2 linked regions of the Chitinophaga varians genome follow. The protein of the gene in region 2 interacts with the protein of the main gene of each other region in a pairwise test. Links are inferred from orthologs where the notes say so. Each region holds a gene or a part of one and is shown on either strand. Other genes may lie near its edges. The genes, in order: HGH92_RS12600 and priA.

Evidence for each region.
Region 1: the proteins of priA (region 2) and HGH92_RS12600 interact in binary tests that used the Escherichia coli proteins (3 or more experiments, as listed by UniProt). The link is inferred for Chitinophaga varians from one-to-one orthologs.

What each region holds. Positions count from the first base shown.
Region 1 is NZ_JABAIA010000001.1:3,072,205-3,081,696, reverse strand. What follows is about bases 3,598-6,367. They hold HGH92_RS12600 (single-stranded DNA-binding protein), read left to right. Parts: upstream 3,598-4,636; coding sequence 4,637-5,098; downstream 5,099-6,367. Other genes in these bases: gldE (gliding motility-associated protein GldE), read left to right, coding at 5,259-6,367; mutY (A/G-specific adenine glycosylase), read left to right, coding at 3,598-4,438. In the rest of the region: HGH92_RS12620 (Rne/Rng family ribonuclease), read right to left, coding at 1-1,537; HGH92_RS12615 (tetratricopeptide repeat protein), read right to left, coding at 1,992-2,834; HGH92_RS12610 (HU family DNA-binding protein), read right to left, coding at 2,858-3,145; more of mutY, read left to right, coding at 3,365-3,597; more of gldE, read left to right, coding at 6,368-6,578; HGH92_RS12590 (hypothetical protein), read left to right, coding at 6,608-7,210; HGH92_RS12585 (DUF3109 family protein), read left to right, coding at 7,286-7,852; HGH92_RS12580 (LutB/LldF family L-lactate oxidation iron-sulfur protein), read left to right, coding at 7,975-9,351; HGH92_RS12575 (energy transducer TonB), read right to left, coding at 9,357-9,492. UniProt on the Escherichia coli protein: Plays an important role in DNA replication, recombination and repair. Binds to ssDNA and to an array of partner proteins to recruit them to their sites of action during DNA metabolism. Acts as a sliding platform that migrates on DNA via reptation.
Region 2 is NZ_JABAIA010000001.1:1,327,913-1,337,755, forward strand. The notes cover bases 2,865-5,985. They hold priA (primosomal protein N'), read right to left. Parts: upstream 5,586-5,985; coding sequence 3,144-5,585; downstream 2,865-3,143. Other genes in these bases: HGH92_RS05360 (hypothetical protein), read left to right, coding at 2,865-3,143; HGH92_RS05370 (lysophospholipid acyltransferase family protein), read right to left, coding at 5,582-5,985. Also shown: murB (UDP-N-acetylmuramate dehydrogenase), read right to left, coding at 1-456; HGH92_RS05355 (oxidoreductase), read left to right, coding at 499-1,155; more of HGH92_RS05360, read left to right, coding at 1,170-2,864; more of HGH92_RS05370, read right to left, coding at 5,986-6,355; HGH92_RS05375 (DUF4258 domain-containing protein), read right to left, coding at 6,426-6,875; tRNA (N(6)-L-threonylcarbamoyladenosine(37)-C(2))-methylthiotransferase MtaB, read left to right, coding at 6,978-8,255; HGH92_RS05385 (MFS transporter), read right to left, coding at 8,264-9,679; HGH92_RS05390 (DinB family protein), read right to left, coding at 9,795-9,843.

The sequences.
Region 1 (9,492 bases), 1.7 Mb from region 2 along the record:
CTTCGTCATTAGCGTCGAAGAAACGGTATTCAGTGAGGTGGTAGTTGGTGTCTGCTTTGAGTTTGATCCACTTTTTGTATTGGAAATACCATCTCCATTGTTTGGAGGTAAGGAAGCCCTTTGTCAGGTAAGCGTACAGGATCGGGTGTACGCGGATGGTCAGTCCTTTGTGTTGGTGGTTCAGGAGGTATTGCAGGTTTTTCTCGATATCTTCCAGTATCAGCATAGAAGCGCCGATTTTGCCTGTACCGCGGCAGGTGGGGCAATCTTCGGCCACCGAAATGGTGATTTCCGGTTTTACGCGCTGGCGGGTGATTTGCATCAGCCCGAATTTGGAGATAGGCAGAATGGTATGTTTGGCCCTGTCCTGCGCCATGAATTTCTCCATGGCTTCGAAAACGGTCTTTTTGTTTTCCGGCAGTTTCATATCGATAAAGTCGATGATGATAATACCGCCAAGGTCGCGCAGCCGGAGCTGACGGGCAATTTCTGCAGCAGCTTCCAGGTTGGACGCGAGGGCGTTTTGTTCCTGGTTGTTGCTCGAGCTTTTATAGCCGCTGTTAACGTCTATTACATGCAGGGCTTCCGTTGCTTCAATGATGAGGTACACGCCGCTGTCGAGGTTGACGGTTTTCCCGAAGGAAGCCTTTACCTGGCGGGTGATACCAAAGTTGTCGAAGATGGGTGAGCCGTTATTGTAGTAGTTAACGATGTCCTGCTTTTCCGGAGCGATCTTCTGGATATACGTTTTGGTATCTGTATAGATATTTTTATCGTTGATCACGATCCGGTTGAAGCTCTCGTTGAGCAGGTCACGAAGGATACTGGTGGTTTTGGTTTGCTCGCTCAGAATTTTCTGGGGAGCCTGGGCACCGTTCAGGTTGGACTGGATATTTTTCCAGGTTTGAACGAGCGTGGTCAGATCTTCGTGCAGTTCAGCTGTCTTCTTTCCTTCCGCAGCGGTCCGTACAATCACGCCGAAATTAGGCGGTTTGATGGCTTCCACGATTTTCTGCAATCTTTTTCTTTCTTCGGAAGAATGGATTTTTTTAGAAACCGCTACAATATCGTTAAAGGGAGTTAACACGATGAATCTTCCGGGAAGAGAAATTTCGCAGCTCAGGCGGGGGCCTTTGGAAGAAATGGGTTCTTTCAGGATCTGTACGAGGATGTTGGGTTTACCGCCGAGTACGTCAGTGATTTTTCCTGTTTTAACTATTTCCGGTTCATTTTTAAACTTAGTGAAATCAAATCCTTCAGGTGTTTTATCGCTGATGGCAGTTGCAGTAAATTTAAGAATGGAACGGATATAGGGGCTGAGATCCGTATAATGTAAAAAGGCATCCTTCTCGAAGCCTACGTCCACAAATGCAGCATTCAAGCCGGGTATCAGCTTTTTCACTTTGCCCAGGTATAAATCGCCTACTGCAAAGTTAGGGTTGCCGCTTTCGTGATGCAGTTCCACTAACTTTTTATCTTCCAGTAACGCAATTTCCACACCTGTGGGAGCCGCATTTATAATAAGTTCCTTGTTCAAGCGTCCAAAATTTTAACCTTTAAAACTTCACCTTTTATGCTATGCACACAGCTATGTAAGAACAGCTTACTGCATACCAAACAATAGCTCACTATAAAGTTAGCATATTCTTCACCGATGTGATGATGGATTGCTTAAGGGTTCAGCGATCACTGCAGGCAACGTCCGGGGATCTGGTTGCGGGATCTATGGAAACAACCTGCATGACTCAGGCAATTTAAGATTAAATGCCAGAATCATGCAGGGTATATGAAAATTTTTTATCCGACCACCGCGCCGGGAAATACCTGGTTAGTATAAATGGCGGGAAACTGGAGTAATTATTTCTTCTTACTTTTATGCCGGTTCTTTCTCAGTCTTTTTTTACGCTTGTGAGTGGCAATTTTATGTCTTTTTCTTTTCTTACCGCAAGGCATACGCTTATACGTTTTTAAATGATGGAAAAAATAAAATATTATTGAATGCTCTTAATATAGCTGTCTACTTCTTTTTTCAACTCCGGATCGGTCATGGCCTGTTTGCTTTTTTCAAACAACTCAATCGCTTTCTGTTTGTTGCCTTTGCTTCTGTAGGATTCTGCCAGCACAAACAGTACTTTGGCATTGTCCGGGTGTTTCTGCATCACGCCTTCGAGTCTTTCGATAGCTTTATCATACTGGCCTGATGTAATGGCCAGGTTCGCTAAAGTAACCTGTGCGTCGATATTATCAGGATTTTTGGCTACGACTTCCTTCAATTTGGCAACTCCCTTCATCGGTTCGCCGGTGTTCATATACACCATGGCCTGTGATATCTTCAGGGTGTCGTTGGCCGGGTTCAGCTGAATCGCCTGTTCAAACAGTGCGCTAGCCTGGTCGGCTTCCCATTTTGCAATTCGTGGATCCTGAGCATGTTGCAGGTGAGCCAGAAACAAATTGGCTGCAAAGGTGAGGCTTTTTTCGGAATTTTCCAACTTAGCGGCTTCGCCAAGATAATGAGCCGCCACAGGAAGCTGGTTGAGGCTGTCCCAGGTATTATACAACTGTTTGTACGCAGCTATTTGCTGGGCTTTCACGTCCCCGCGTACAACGTTGGTCTCAATCGTGTTGATTAATAATAATTTTTCAGCAGGAATCTTCCCTTTCGCCGTTTCCAGTAGTTCGGAAAAGGCAATAGGCTCTACACCCTGACCGCCCTGCATAGGAGCGGCAGTTGACATAGCTTGCTTATCTGACCGGGGTACAGTACGGCCAAAAGCATATAAAACCACCAATAGTGCTACAGCTGCACCAACCAGGAGAACTTGTGACTTTCGCATCGCCTAAAGATTAGGCTGCAAAACTAAGAACTTTTAAGCTTCTTTACCTCAGCAACAAATTCTTTAGATGGCTTGAACGCCGGAATAAAATGCTCCGGAATCTCCACCGCTACGTTCTTCTTGATGTTGCGGCCAATCTTGGCGGCCCTTTTCTTTGTGATAAAACTGCCAAACCCACGGATGTAGATGTGTTCACCGTTGGCAAGAGCTTCTTTCACCTCTTTAAACATAGCCTCCAGTGTGACTAAAACATCTACTTTGGGGATGCCGGTTTTTTCAGCAATGTTGTTTATTAAATCAGCTTTTCTCATATGAAAGCGAGAGGATTACTTTACTCTCAAAGTTAATTTAAAAATTTTAATTGCTGAATTTTAAGCAAATAAATTTTATCATTTTTTCTTATACCTGTATTGATGATAATTTACATTTATTTGCAGGCCCGGAAACGGTATCTGGTGTACCTCCATAGGGTTTTAGGACAGCTTTTACCATATCAATTTACTAAATAATTTTATTAAAATAATATATAAATGGCCGATTCCCGACTTTTTTTTACAGAAAAATTATTGGAGTGGAACCAGCTCAGCAACACCCGTACCATGCCCTGGAAGGGTGAAAAAGACCCCTACCGGATATGGCTGTCCGAAATTATCCTCCAGCAAACCCGCGTGGAACAAGGATTACCCTACTACCAGAAATTTATTGAGCACTATCCCACCGCCACCAAACTGGCCCAGGCCCCGGAAGAAGAAGTATTCCGCCTCTGGCAAGGCCTCGGGTACTACGCCCGCTGCAAAAACATGCTGGCGGCCGCCCGGGAAATTGCCACTACCTATAAAGGCAAATTTCCCGGTACCTACGACCAGATCAAGGCCCTGAAAGGAATAGGCGCCTACACAGCCGCCGCTGTCGCCTCCTTCGGCTTCCATCTCCCCTATGCAGTGCTGGACGGCAACGTATACCGCGTCCTCTCCCGCTACTTTGCCATCGACACGCCGATAGACAGCACCGCCGGTAAAAAACAGTTCGGCGACCTGGCGCAGGAACTCCTGCCCGCTGACCAACCAGCCGCTTATAATCAAAGCATTATGGACTTCGGCGCAGTGGTCTGCAAACCGCAACAACCCAATTGCAAAGAATGTCCGCTCAACCGGAAATGCCTGGCCCGCCAGCAGCAACTGGTAGACGTTCTCCCGGTAAAATCCAAAAAACTCCAGATCAAAAAACGTTATTTCAACCACTTCCTCGTGGAATTCAACGATAAAATCTATATCCGGAAAAGGACCGAAAAAGATATCTGGCAAAACCTGCACGAATTTATCCTGATCGAAACGCCGGAGGCGGCAGAGCTCGACGAACTCCGGAAAAATGACACCTTCCGGCAGCTTTTCGGTAAAACACCTTTTACAGTCATTAATGTCTCCGCCCCGCAAAAACAGCAACTTACCCATCAAACCATCCACAGCCGCTTCTTTACCCTCGAAATAAAGCAGGCGCTGCCACCCGGCGACTACCAGCTCGTTTCCCGCAAAACACTTGATAAATACGCATTTCCAAAAACCATCACCGCCTTTTTGCAAAGTAAAAAGCTGCAATTGTTCTAACATGAAACATATATTAAAAAATTAAAATTCATTATTTGGTTAGATTACAGGAAGTTATAATACATGCGGCCATTCATGCTTAACACGCTGCCAGCAAGAAATTTTTCACCGTCGATTGGAAAAAAATATTAACTTTAAGAAGGTTGTTTATTTATAAAAGAAGAACCTTTTAACAATAGACTAAAAAAACCTACAACTATGAGAGGTGTTAATAAAGTAATTCTGATAGGCAATTTAGGCAGAGACCCGGACGTGCAGTTTCTCGAAGGTAACATCGCAGTAGCGAAGTTTTCCCTGGCTACCACCGAAACCTTTAAAGACAGGGCGGGAAAACTTATTTCTCAAACAGAATGGCATACAGTAGTGCTTTGGCGCGGACTGGCAGAGCTGGCCCAGAAGTACCTTCACAAAGGCAGCCTGGTCTATATTGAAGGACGCCTGCGCACCCGCAGCTGGGAAGACAAGGAAGGCAACAAAAAATTCGCAACTGAAGTTGTAGGAGACAACCTGGTTATGCTGGACAAACGCATGGACCTCAACAGCTCAGACCACCCCATACCTCACCACAGCAGTTCAGGATCTTCAAGCGGAGACAATTTCGCAAACAATATGGAAATTCCCCCTTCGCTGAACGAGCCCGCAGACGATCTGCCTTTTTAGTCATCTGATAAAATATTAAGTTTCCGAAAGTACGTAATCCCATATAGGGACATTACTTATATTTGCGTGCAAGGAAATGTAGTTGTGTGAATTACCTTTCCTGTTTTTTTGATTGATTACATCAAAGCTAAATATCTTGGAGATCCTCTCGGCAAGCAACATGTCCTGTTTGTTACAAGTAAATACACCTATCGCAACGCCAAACATGGTGGTATTCCTACTTGTTATTTTTGTAATACTGCTGCTTACCTTTATCGTTTCCGGTGCAGAAGTAGCGTTCTTTTCCCTGAACTACAAGGACCTGAACGTGCTCAAAACAAGACAGAACACCTCCGGCAAACTGATTACCAAACTGCTGGAAAAACCAAAATCACTCCTGGCATCCCTTCAGATTGCCGGCATCATCCTCATGATCGCCTTTATCATGATCACCAATTACCTGGTGACACAAATGGAAGACCTGCAAACCCTGCCGGTAGTGTCCTTTGTGGTGAGGATTTCAATGATCTGCCTCATTCTCCTGTTTTTCGGACAGATACTCCCCCGCGTATGGGCAGCCCAGAACAATATCCGCTTCGCTACCTACTTCGCGTGGTTCGTCAGCCTCATTCATGCCACCCTGGAACCTGTCAGCGACTTTTTCGTTGGCATCAGCGGCAGCATTGAAGCCCGCCTGTTTCACCGCGGCGCCGGCCCCGTCAATTACCACGAAATTGATGAAGCCATTGAAATGAGTGTGGACCCCACCGCATCCCAGGAAGAGAAAAATATCCTCAAAGGCATTCTCAAATTCGGCAATATCACCGTTAAACAGATCATGCGCGGCCGCCTCGATGTAAACGGGATTGAATATGACAGCACCTTTGAAGAAGTGATCAAATACGTGGCAGACCTGCATTACTCCCGCCTCCCGGTATACAAGGGCAACCTCGACAGCATCGTGGGCGTCATCCATACCAAAGACCTGCTCCCCCACCTCGATAAAGGGAATAAATTCGACTGGCACGAAGTAATGCGCCAGCCTTTTTTTGTACACGGCCACAAACTGATCGAAGACCTCCTCTCTGAGTTCCAGAGCAGACGCATGCACTTTGCGGTAGTGGTAGACGAATTCGGTGGCACCTCCGGTATCGTTACCCTCGAAGACATCATGGAAGAAGTGATCGGCGATATCAAAGATGAATTTGATGAGGAAGAATTCAACTACAGCAAACTGGACAACTTCACCTACGTTTTTGAAGGCAAAACCATGCTGAACGACGTTTGCCGTATCATGAACATCCCGCCGGAAACCTTCGAATCAGTAAAAGGCGAAAGCGACTCCCTCGGAGGCCTCATCCTCGAACTGGCAGGAAAATTTCCGGAGGAAAACAGCGTTATCAATTACAACAACTACGATTTCACTGTACTGGAAGTCACTAAAATGCGCATCCAGAAAGTACAGGTCACCATACGGCCGGACGCCGCCGAAGAAGCGTAATCCAGCCCTGTTAAACGATTTCAGAAAAAATGCCATACTTCAAAGGAAAGGGCGCCGCCCTCCTGTCCCTGCTGATCACTATCCTGGCCGTTGCATGCAACACACCGCCCACGCCAAAGCCCAGGGGCTTCTTCCTGATGAAATTCCCGGAAAAAAAATACCGGACCTTCGATGTGCCTGGCTACCCGTATACCTTTGAATATCCGGTATACGCCAACGTGGTAAAAGATACCTCCTTCTTTGGGGAAAAGCCTGAAAATCCTTACTGGATCAATATCGATTTCCCCACTCTGAACGGTAAAATATATCTCAGCTATAAAATCATCGGCAAAGGCAACAGCTTCCAGCAATTGGTGGACGATGCCTATAAAATGACCTACAAACACACCTACAAGGCGGAATACATTGACGAAAACAAAATCCATACGCCCAACCATGTTGCCGGCACCTTCTATGAAGTAGGCGGCAACGCAGCCTCTGCCAAACAGTTCTTTGCCACCGACTCCGTACAACACTTCCTGCGGGGCGCTCTCTACTTCTATGCCCCTCCTCAGGCCGACTCCCTGGCGCCTGTGAACGCATTCCTGGAAAAAGATATGTGGCACCTGGTGGAAACCCTCCGCTGGAGATAAGCCGGCAATCACGTAACTTTGTGGTCTTTAAATGCTTGTTCGTCCCCCACAGGACAAACAAAAGACCATAACCCGATGATTATCATTGACGATAAATACATTAGTGACGAAGTAGTTGAAGAGCAGTTCGTATGCAATCTGTCAGCCTGTAAAGGCGCCTGCTGTGTAGCGGGCGACTGCGGCGCTCCCCTTGACAAAGACGAAACTAAAACCCTGAAGAAAATCTACCCGAAGATCAAATCCTACCTGCGGCAGGAAGGTATCGACGAAATTGAACGTACCGGTACCAACACCACCGATAAGGAATATGGATATGTGACGCCTATCGTGAACAAAGGCATCTGCGCCTATGCCTCCATCGATGAACATGGCATCGTAGGCTGCGGCATCGAAAAAGCATACAACGACGGCGTAGTGGATTTCAAAAAGCCCATCTCCTGCCACCTCTATCCCATCCGGATAAAAAAATATGAGTCGTTTGAAGCGGTTAATTATGACCGCTGGGACATCTGCAAACCTGCTTGTAAAAACGGCCGGTCCCTGAAAGTTCCGGTATACCGATTCCTGAAGGATGCTATTATCAGAAAATACGGCACGGAATTTTATGAAGTGCTGGATAAAATCGCCACCAAGAAATACTAAATCACCCGTTGATTTGGATTGTTGAGATTTTGTTATTTAATGATTCAGAAGGAGTTATTTGAGCAGCGGCTATCACGCAATGCTTAAATACGCTATATTTATCAAGGAATTATCGTTTGCTTATGCATCAAACAGCCTCCACTTTCCTCGAAGCAAGTGAAAAAAAAGCATTAGATCTCGGTCACCGCCAGACGATCAACTTCAACATAGGAAAATATAATGCCGCTGTAAAAGTCGGTAAACAGCAGTTTGCAGACCTGCCGGTAGCGCGTGAAAGGGCCAAGAACATCAAGTGGAGAGCTATAGAGCATCTGGACAACCATCTCGAAGAATTTGAGATGAACTTCACCAAACGTGGCGGCAAAGTTATCTGGGCCGAAACAGCCGAACAGGTACAACAGGAAATCCTCGCCATCTGCCAGGCCAAACAATGCAAAAGCATTGTCAAAAGCAAATCCATGGCCACAGAGGAAGTTCACCTGAACGACTTTCTCGCGCAACATAATATTGAATGCGTGGAAACCGACCTGGGAGAATATATCCAGCAGCTGGACGGCGAACCGCCTTATCATATTGTAACACCGGCCATGCATAAAAGCAAGGAAGATGTGGCCCGTCTCTTTGCGGAAAAACTGGGCACGCCGCCGGACCTCACTCCTGAGCAACTGACACTTGTTGCCCGCGAAAAACTCAGACAAAAATACCTGGAAGCGGAAATAGGCATTACCGGTGCCAACTTCATCCTCGCTGATACCGGCTCTGTGGCCGTTACGGAAAATGAAGGCAATGCCCGCCTGAGCACCGCCTTCCCCAAAACACATATTGTACTGGTAGGCATCGAGAAAGTACTGCCTTCTGTGGCAGACCTGGCGCTGTTCTGGCCACTGCTGGCCACCTATGGCACCGGCCAGAAAGTAACGGCATATAACAGCATCTTCAGCGGCCCGCGCCAGGAAGGTGAAACAGACGGCCCTGAAGAAATGTACGTTATCCTGATGGACAACGGCCGTACCAATATCCTTCAGGACACCGCCGCCCGTGAAAGCCTTTACTGTATCCGTTGCGGCTCCTGCCTCAACGCCTGCCCCGTTTATAAAAACATCGGCGGCCATAGCTACGCCACCACCTACAGCGGTCCAATCGGCTCTGTTATCACCCCCCATCTCAAAGGGATGGACAACTATATGCACCTCAGTTTTGCATCTTCCCTTTGCGGTAATTGTACTGAAGTATGCCCTGTCCGTATCAATCTGCATGAACTGTTGCTTCACAACCGCCAGAAGGCAGTGGAGGAAAACCATACTTCAGGCGGAGAAAAGTTTGCCTGGTTTGTATGGAAACAGGGATGCAACAGCCGTAAAATGATGAATATGGCCAGTGGTAAAATGAAAAATTTCTTCTTCCGTAAATTCTTCGCAAAAAGCTGGGGAGAAAACCGTGAGTTGCCGGTGTTTGCTGCCAAATCCTTTAACCAGCAATGGAAAGAAAGGAAAGGCTGATATAATTATTGGCCTGTTTTTTCTTTAAATATCACATCCAATGTTACGTTGGCAGGCTTTCCGTCTGCTGCAGGCTTCCATAAGGGCCCTTCTTTCACCACCCTGATCGCTTCCGCTTCACAGGCTGCGTTCACATGCACG
Region 2 (9,843 bases):
AGTGACAACCCTGCGGTCTGCCAGGTGCAAGGCTTCCAGTGAATGGAACGTGTCTTTTATCTCCACGCCGTAAGCGCCGATATTCTGCATGGGGCTGGCGCCTACATTGCCTGGTATCAGCGACAGGTTTTCCAGACCGGCCATATCGGCGGCCAGGCAGTACTGCACAAAGCCATGCCAGTTCTCGCCGGCGCCGGCTTTCACATATACGTGGTCGTTATCCTCGTCTACCACCTTCATGCCCTTGATTTCATTTTTGAGCATGAGCCCATCAAAATCCTGTGTAAACAGGATGTTGCTGCCACCGCCCAGGATCATCCGGGGCAATCCCTTTACCCGTGGCTCATCCAGCAGGGCCAGCAACGCAGCTTCACTGTCAAACGAAGCGAAATAACGGCTCATTGCCGGGATGCCAAATGTATTATAGGATTGCAGCAACACATTTTCTGATACCATAATAGCTTAACTTTATATAGCAGCAAATATATCAGAAATTGTATGAAAACAGCTATCGTTATCGGAGCAACAGGTCTTACCGGTACCCATCTGGTAGCCGCACTGTTGCAGGACAACTACTTCAGCAAGGTGAAGGTGCTGGTACGGCAGCCCTGGGCGCATCAGCATCCGGGACTGGAAAGCATCATTGTTGACTTTGATGACGAAAAAAGCCTGGCGGCGGCCATTGAGGGAGACGTGTTTTTTTCCTGCATCGGCACTACCATCAAAAAAGCCGGCACACAGGAGAATTTCCGCGCAGTGGACTACGGTATCAACATCAGGTGCGCCACCATCGCCCGCCGCAAAGACATTCCGCAGTTCCTGATGATCTCTTCCATTGGCGCCAATCCAAAATCTTCCAATTTCTACCTGCGCACCAAAGGACAAACAGAAGAAGCTGTACTGGCCATGGGCTTTGTCGGCACCTACATTTTCCGGCCTTCTTTTCTTCTCGGTGAACGAAAGGAATTCCGCTTCGGAGAATGGCTGGGCAAGTATCTTATCCAGCTGTTTTATTTCCTGCTGCAGGGCCGCTGGAAGAAATACCGGGGCATTAAAGCCGCTACTGTGGCCCAGGCAATGGTGAGGGTCGCCAAACAGTTCGACCCCGGCATTCATATCTTTGAATCCGATGCCATACAAAATTTAGGAATTTAGATACCTTCGCTATCATGAAACGACTTATATTCTTTCTCTCCGTTATATGCATTGCCAGCTTGCCATTGTTAACATCCGCCCAGATTAACAATTACTATCCCGATACCTGGAAAGACAATGCACAGCCTGAAACGGTTGCGCTCACCGGCGCCGCCGCGGAAGCACCTTATTACATCACCAGCTACAAAATATCACGCGACTTCAATATCACGAACCGCGATAAAGCAGAAGCCGTCACACACTATAAAACTATTTACAAGAGAATACACATCAATACCGCCGCTGCTGCCGACAGCCTCACCCAGCTGGCCCTGACGCTGGAAACCAATGAACTGCTGCGTGGCTTTCGTATCCGGTCCCTCCTCCCCGATGGCAAAACCATCAACCTGACAGACCAGACCAGGTCGCTCAAACTCAATGATGGCCGCACTGCGGTGGTGGTCAACAATATCCGGGTACAGGCAGGCGGAGAACTGGAATATGAACTGAGCCTCAAAGAACTGTTCGACTACGCCGGCGCGGATTATCTCCAGTCAGGCATCGCCAGCGGACAGATACAGTTTATGCTGGTAGCTCCCCGTAGCCTGCAATTCAACTTTCATGCGGCCAACGGCGTACCCGGCATTACCGACAGCGTGGCCGGCAACAACCACTACCACCGCGTAGCACTGCAGCAGGTGCCGGCACTGCAAAACAATGATTTCTATTACTTCCTGCCACAGCTGCAACGCATCGATTTTGCCCTGAGCACCGCCACAGAAGGCAGGGACACCACCCGCCTCTCGTGGCAACAGTTCGGACAGGACCTCTATATCCCTTATGTGTCCGTTAATAAAAATGAACAGAAACAACTGGAGAAAGAACTGGACCGCTGGCCCTTTCTGAAATACCGCCTCCCGGTACCACAGCTGATATACCTGGTGGAACAATATATCAAAACAAACTATAGCCTCCGGCCTGCCAGCGATTTCTTTGAACCACAAGACCTGAGCACCATCATCCGTACCAAACAGACAGACCGGAACGGCATGGTGAAACTCATGATGGCAGCATATTACACGTTGAATATTCCCGTGCAGCTGCTGGCTACCGCTTCGCGCGATACCATTCCCTTACAGAAAAACCTGGTAAACCGTGCCGCGGCTAACAATATCCTGCTGTATTTCCCGGCCCAGCAACAGGCGCTGGCCCCAACGGAGATGAATACACGTTATCCGTGCTATCCGCCCCTGTGGAGCAATACGCTCGCGCTTCGCTGCCGTGATACGCTGGTGGGTACAGAAAGCAAAGTGCTCACCGATTTCATCATGACGCCGCAACCACAGTACACCTTCAGCAACAGCACGCTGGAAGCCAGCCTCAGCTCATTGAGCCACCCTGTATGGAAAGTAACACAGTCCTTCGGCGGCTATGGCGGCAGCAATGCTAAAAACGCTTTCATACAGGCCACTACCACAGAGGCACGCAACAATATCTTCAACGCGCTGCTGCCTTTTATGCCGGGCGCACGCACGATCGTATCTGTGGAAGCACAGAATGAAAAGTTCACCAACACGCCACTCGACAAACCAGTGGTGATCAACAGCACCCTGGAAACACCCGCTCTCATTGTGCAGGACGGCGATCATTACCTGCTCAGCATCGGCCAGTTACTGGCCGGTGTTCAGAACTACCAATACCATCTCCCGGAAGGCGACAAACCGGTGCAACTGGCCTTTCCCTACTACCAGGAAAAGCGTGTGCACATTGATCTGCCGGCAGGATATACCCTGGCCGACAAAGCAGCCTTCACGGCAGATATCTCCCATAACAACGTACTGGGGCTCAAAATGAGATGTGAGGAAGAAAACAGCCGGCTGCACATTTTTATCATCGAATGGTACAGCCAGAGCGAGTTAAAAGGAGAAGACAAAAAAGTATTGGGAAATATTCTTGACCGGTTCAAAAAACTACAGCTTCAACAGCTGACGCTGGTGAAAAAACAATAGTTATACACAGTCTACGTCCGGCACAATTACCACAGAGCGGAAACGTTTCTCTGCCAGCAACTGCACGAAAAACTCACGCAACACCTGTTTCACATGGGCGATCACTCTGCTGTCACGGGGAAGTTTGATCAGCATCTCCTGCAGGTAATTGTTCCGGACCCTTGCCACCAGTGGCGCCGCCGGTCCTACCAATTGCGCGCCGATATGCGGCTGCAGCCAGCTGGCCAGTATCTGCGCGGCCTGCTCCACTACCTGCTGGTTTTTATGTCGCAACGTGAGCTTCAGCACCCTGAAAAAAGGTGGATAGCCAAACTGTTGCCGCTCGGCAATCTCCGCTTCATACATGCTCTTATAATCGTGTTCGCTCACAAAATGCAGTATAGGATGACGGGTATTGCTGGCCTGTATCAACACCTTTCCCATTCCGTGTTTACGGCCGGCACGGCCGCTCACCTGCTCCATCAGTTGAAACGCCCTTTCATTCACCCTGAAATCGGGATAGCTCAACAGGCTATCGGCACTGAGGATGCCCACCAGGTTCACGTTATCGAAGTCCAGTCCTTTCACCACCATCTGCGTGCCTACCAGGATATCGATCTCCTGCTCTTCCAGCAAACGGATCATTTTATTGTGACTGTCCTTATTACGGATAGAATCCACGTCCATACGCGCAATACGCGCTTCAGGAAACAATTGCTGCAGATCGTCTTCTATCTTTTCGGTACCAAAACTTTTCGGGATGAGCGATTGTGAGCCACAGGCTTCGCAGGTATACACATAGGGATAACGGGTGCCGCAATAGTGGCAATGCAGTTTATCCTGATTACGGTGATAGGTCAGTGATACATCACATTGTTTGCAATGCGGTATCCAGCCACAGGTGGTGCATAGCAGGAACGGCGCATACCCGCGGCGGTTCTGAAAAAGGATCACCTGCTTTTTCTCTGTGAGGCTTTGGGTGATCGCTGTTTTTAATGCCTGCGTGAAATTGCCGTCCATGGTTTTTTCGGCCATTTCCTGTTTGATGTCCACCACTTCGATGGCAGGCATCTGTATGCCGCCGAAACGTTCGTTCAGCTCTACCAGCCCATACTTGCCCTGCTGCGCGTTGTAATAGGATTCCAGCGCCGGTGTAGCAGAACCCAGCAGCACTTTGGCTTTGAAGAGGCTGGCATAATAGATGGCCGCATCACGCGCATGATAGCGTGGCGCGGGGTCCTGTTGTTTATAGGAAGCGTCGTGTTCTTCATCGAGGATGATCAGTCCCAGGTCGCGGAAAGGCAGCAGCAGGCTGGAACGCGCGCCCAGCACAATCTGCACTTCGCCGTTTTTGACTTTGTTCCATATCTCCACCCTTTCGTTGTTGCTGAAGCGGGAGTGATAGATGGCAATGCTGCTGCCGAAGTGTTTCTGCAGCCGTGTGATGATCTGCGCGGTAAGCGCTATTTCGGGCAACAGATACAGCACCTGCCGGCCAGAGGCCAGGCATTCTTCCATCATCTTCACATATATCTGTGTTTTGCCGCTGGAGGTAACACCATGCAACAAGGTTACCTGCTTCTCTTCGAAATGACGGCGGATAGCCTGCAAGGCCACCTCCTGTGAAGGGCTCAGGCTGAAGTCGATCTGTGCGTCCACCTTGCCGGTACGGATTCTGTCGACTGTCCTTTTTTCTATCCAGAGAATATTTTTGTCGACCAGCCCTTTCAGCTGGGCCGTGGTGGCGCCTGATTTCTTCAGCAGATCATTTTGTTTTACGCTGCCTTCCGTTTTCTGCAGGTGCAGGTAAGCCAGTAGCAGCTCCATTTGTTTGGGTGCGCGGCCCATATCATTGAAGAGCGCTGCCAGCTGTTCTTCGTCGTGATAGTCGGCATGCAGCTGTACGAAATTTTCCTTTTTTTCCCGGTAAACTTCTTTCAGCTCTTCATAAATGAGACATACTTTTTTCTCGATCAGTTTTTTGATGACGGAATACACTTCCGATTTATCGAGGATCAATTGCACTTCTTCAATGCGCAGTTCTTTACGGATATGCAGCGCCTCCGCGATGAGATATTCGTCATCATCGAGGGCGGTAAAATCATCGCCGTAGGCATCATTATACAACAACAGTGTTTCGCTGGAAAGCTTCAGGTGCGCTGGAAGCGCGGCGTTGAGGACTTCTCCTTCGCTGCACATATAATAGCTGGCTATCCATGACCAGAAGGCTAACTGTGTGGGATATACGACAGGGTCTTTGTCCAGCATATCCAGCAGTGGCTTGGTCTTATAGGCAGGCGCCTGTTCGTGCACCGCCTTCACGATGCCCGCATACTTTTTTTGTTTTCCGAGCTGTACTGCCACACGGCTTCCCGGCTGTAAAGCATGCTCCATGCTTTCAGGGACTGCATACGTATAATTTTTAGGAAGGGCCAGCGGCAGTATTACATCAGCGTACTTCATCCTACGGGTTGCAATGTTGGATAATGACGGTATTTCCGGAGTTCCCGGTCCATGATGTCATAGGTCTGTTGTTTCAGGCTGTTGATATCATCGAGGGTAAGCCCTGTCACCGGGATGGCAGGCAGAAACACCACGCGGCATTTACCGGGGTTGAGATGCATAGGGCCGGTATGAGGCAACCGGTCTCCGGCATCAACGTATAACACTGGTTTGATAGGAATCTGCATTTCGATGGCCATCCGGAAGGCGCCGTTGTGGAACGGGCGCAATGGCTCATTGGATTCGTTGGTGGTCCCTTCAGGGAACACCAGGATGGAGATACCGGCCTTCAGGGCACTCATCATCTCTCTCACGCTTCGTGCACGGGCCGATGCGTTGGACCGGTCCACGGACACGACAGAGTTTTTATAAATGAAGCCGAATGCGGGAATTTTGGCCATTTCCACTTTCCCCAGCGGGCGGAACGGCAGCCGCATTACTTTTACGGCAATGGCCGCGTCCAGGTAGGAACGGTGGTTCACCACATAGATACAAGGTTCTTTATCTTTCTCTTTTTCACAGTCATATTTACGGGTAACCCTCATCCCTACTGCCGGAAACCACACATGCGCCCAGAAACGCAGGAAATAAAAAATGATATTTCCACCCTTTTCCTTCCCCAGCAATGACGCCAGGAAAATTGGCGGCAGGATCAGGAACATGATGGACAGGAAAACGATAGCGGCGTACACAACATAAATTACACGCAACGGTTTCAGTAGAAAATTCATAAACGCCTTGTAAATGTGAATGATGGCGGAAAACTACGACTTTTTTCTGTCTTATCCGCCTTTGCGTGTACTACTCGCAGGCACAGGTCCAGTCTTTTTCCAGGTCAATACAGGTGATCACTTTCGCGTGCTGTTGGTCACATGGAGCAAAGACAATACGGAGGTGCTGCCCTTCATGGGAATAGCCTTCCAGTGCATAGGTAGGGCATGGCTGGTCGTTCGGATTGGATTTTGCCGGATTTACAGTACCAGTGGACAGGATTTCCTGCACTTCTTCTTTTGTCACATGACGGCATTCCATCCGACAAATGGCATGCCTTGTATATTCCAGCTGTGCCTGCCGGTTGAGCGCTCCTTCAGGTACATCGGCAGACATTCTGCCGGAAGGGGTTACTACGGGCTTGTCCGTAATTGGCGCAGAAGCTTTTTTATCGCTTCCTTTCCACCACTCCTGATGCCAGCCGGCAAACAATAATAATCCCAGTAAAATAACGGGCAGGTACTTTTGCAATGATCTCATAGTTCGATTAACAGACTCACCTTTTAAGAAAAGCGGCCCTAAATTACTTAATAATTACTTACCAAACTATGACATAAAAAGTTCCTACCTTTGCCCTCCTTTATGGAACAGGTTAAAACAGTAGCATTTCATACACTCGGCTGTAAGCTGAATTTTTCAGAAACCTCCACTTTGAGCAGGTTGCTGGAACAGGACGGGTTTGTTAAGACGGATTTTGAGAATACGGCAGATGTGTATGTCATCAACACCTGCTCAGTGACAGATAACGCCGATAAGGAATGCCGGCAGCTGGTACGTCGTATCCAGCGCCGCGCACCGGAAAGCATGGTGGTCATCACCGGCTGTTACGCCCAGCTCAAACCACAGGAAATCGCTTCTATTGAAGGGGTGGACCTGGTACTGGGCGCCGCTGAAAAATTCAACATCACCGAGCACCTGAAAACGCTCACCAAAGGCAACAGCGCCAAAATCTGCTCCTGCGACATCGAAGATGTCAATACCTTCCATGCCTCCTATTCCGTTAACGACCGTACCCGCACCTTCCTGAAAGTACAGGATGGCTGCGACTACAGCTGTACCTTCTGCACCATCCCCATGGCCAGAGGCAAAAGCCGCAGTGACAGTGTTAACAGCGTAGTGGAAAATGCCGTTCAGCTGGCAGCCAGCGGCGTAAAGGAAATCGTGCTCACTGGCGTTAACCTGGGCGACTTCGGCAAAGGCCTCCACGGCGGCAAAAAAAGAGAAGAATCATTTTATGAACTGATACAGGAACTGGACAAAGTGGAAGGCATCGAACGTTACCGCATCTCTTCCATAGAACCCAACCTGCTCAGCAATGAGATCATAGAATTTGTGGCCAACAGCCAGCGGTTCATGCCTCATTTCCATATACCGCTGCAGAGCGGCAACAACGAAATACTGGGCCTCATGCGCCGCCGGTACCGCCGCGAACTGTACGCGGAAAAAGTAGCGCTCATCAAACAGTTCATGCCACACTGCTCCATCGGGGTAGACGTGATCGTTGGCTTCCCCTCTGAAAGCGATGCCCATTTTCAGGACACCTACGATTTCCTTCACGGCCTCGATGTGTCCTATCTGCATGTATTCACCTATTCCGAAAGGGCCAATACCCCCGCACTCGAAATCAATCCTGTAGTGCCGGTCAACATTCGCCACGAACGCAATAAACAATTGCGTAACCTCAGCCACAAAAAACAACAGTACTTCCAGGAACAACACCTGAACCAAACCCGTAAAGTATTGTTTGAAAGCCACAGCAAAGACGGCATGATGGAAGGTTATACCGATAACTACATCCGTGTGACCACCCACTTCCGCGAAGAATGGGTGAATCAGCTGGTGGACTGGGAACTGCGATAAATCCGCTATCAGGAAGGTTTACGGCGTAGTACATACCCCCAGAACCGGTCATGCAGCGTAATCAGGTTGCCGATCAGATAGTAATCTTTCAGGTTATTTTTGATGCTGCTGCGCATAATACGCACAACGGTATTCTTTTCCACTTCACCCGTTTCGTTCACTACCATCAGCATCTCCAGAGAGATAACGGCTATCACTGCGGCAATAAGGAACAGGAAATTCCATTCATGTAATGCCACCAGATGAAGCTGAAGACTGTGTGTTTCTCCTTTCCAGACGGCGTCCACCTTCAATGACTTATGCTCAAAAAAGTCGGCCAGTATACCGCCTGCCACAGGGCCCAGTGCGGAAAACACCGCTGTGATAATATTTTTGGCCGACAGGTACACGATAGCATCTTTGGCAGGTGCCAGCTTTAAACCAATGTTGGTAATAGACAGGTTGATACCGGCGTTGGCTACGCCCATCAATATATGTACAATCACCAACAGGATGATATTAGCGTACATTTTTGTGTAGATGCCCACAAAACACCATAAAATCAGGCTGATAATATACAACGGCGCACTGATAGCAATGATGGTCTTGTTACTGTAACGGTCCGCAAACGTGCCCCAGATGCGGATCGTGAAGATGCCGAACAACTGGCTGATAATCGTCAGTACCGTGATGTAGGATAATGAAAGCCCCATTCCCTTCATCATATACACCGTAAAAAAAGGCTGCGCTATGCTCATGGCAAATACCCAGGCAGAGTTGAATACCAGCAGGCGGACAAAGTTCAGGTCAGACAACGGCCGCTTCAACAACCGGAAAATATTCTCCTTGTCCATATACACCTGCTGCTCCGGCGCACGCGACAATATCGCCGCCCCGGTAAGCCCGGCTATCCCTGCCAGTAAAAACAGTAAATAGTAGGTGTCCAGTTCATACTGCGGATATTGCTTCCTGATATAGTCTACGCCCAGCGCGGCAGCCAGGCTAAGCACCACGTTCAGTGTTTGCGTATAACTGCCCCTTCTTGAAAAGTAACTGCCCAACATGGATTCCGGCACCAGGTCCTTCACCCATGCATTCCACGATGGTCCGGCCAGTGAACCAAAAAAATAAAAGACAGAAAGGAAAACAATAAGGAACTGAATACCGGCCGCCCCCGGAAAAATCAACGGCACCACGCCGATCACTACCAGCGGTATTCTTGCCAGAATGGTACAGATAACGGTCACGGCCCGACGATTATTGGACCGCCTTACCAGCCAGATGGATATTAACTGGAAAATATTGGTGAAGGTAGGCAACGCTGACAACACCCCGATCTGTAGATTACTGGCCCCTAACATCAGCGCCATAGCAACCAGAAAGGCGCCGCTGGTGAGCGTTGTCATCACTTCAGCCGCAAGCCCGTCACCAATAACAAGCCTCATACCCCTCTCCGTATCTTCCTGCGTAAGCTTTGCAACAGGTTTCCACATAATGCTTCTGAAAAAAGATACAGAGAGGGTTCAATGATAATGCCATCTACATCGGACTGATGAACGGCTATTTCGGGAAACCCGGATCAGCCTTCACTTCTTCGATTTGTTTGGTA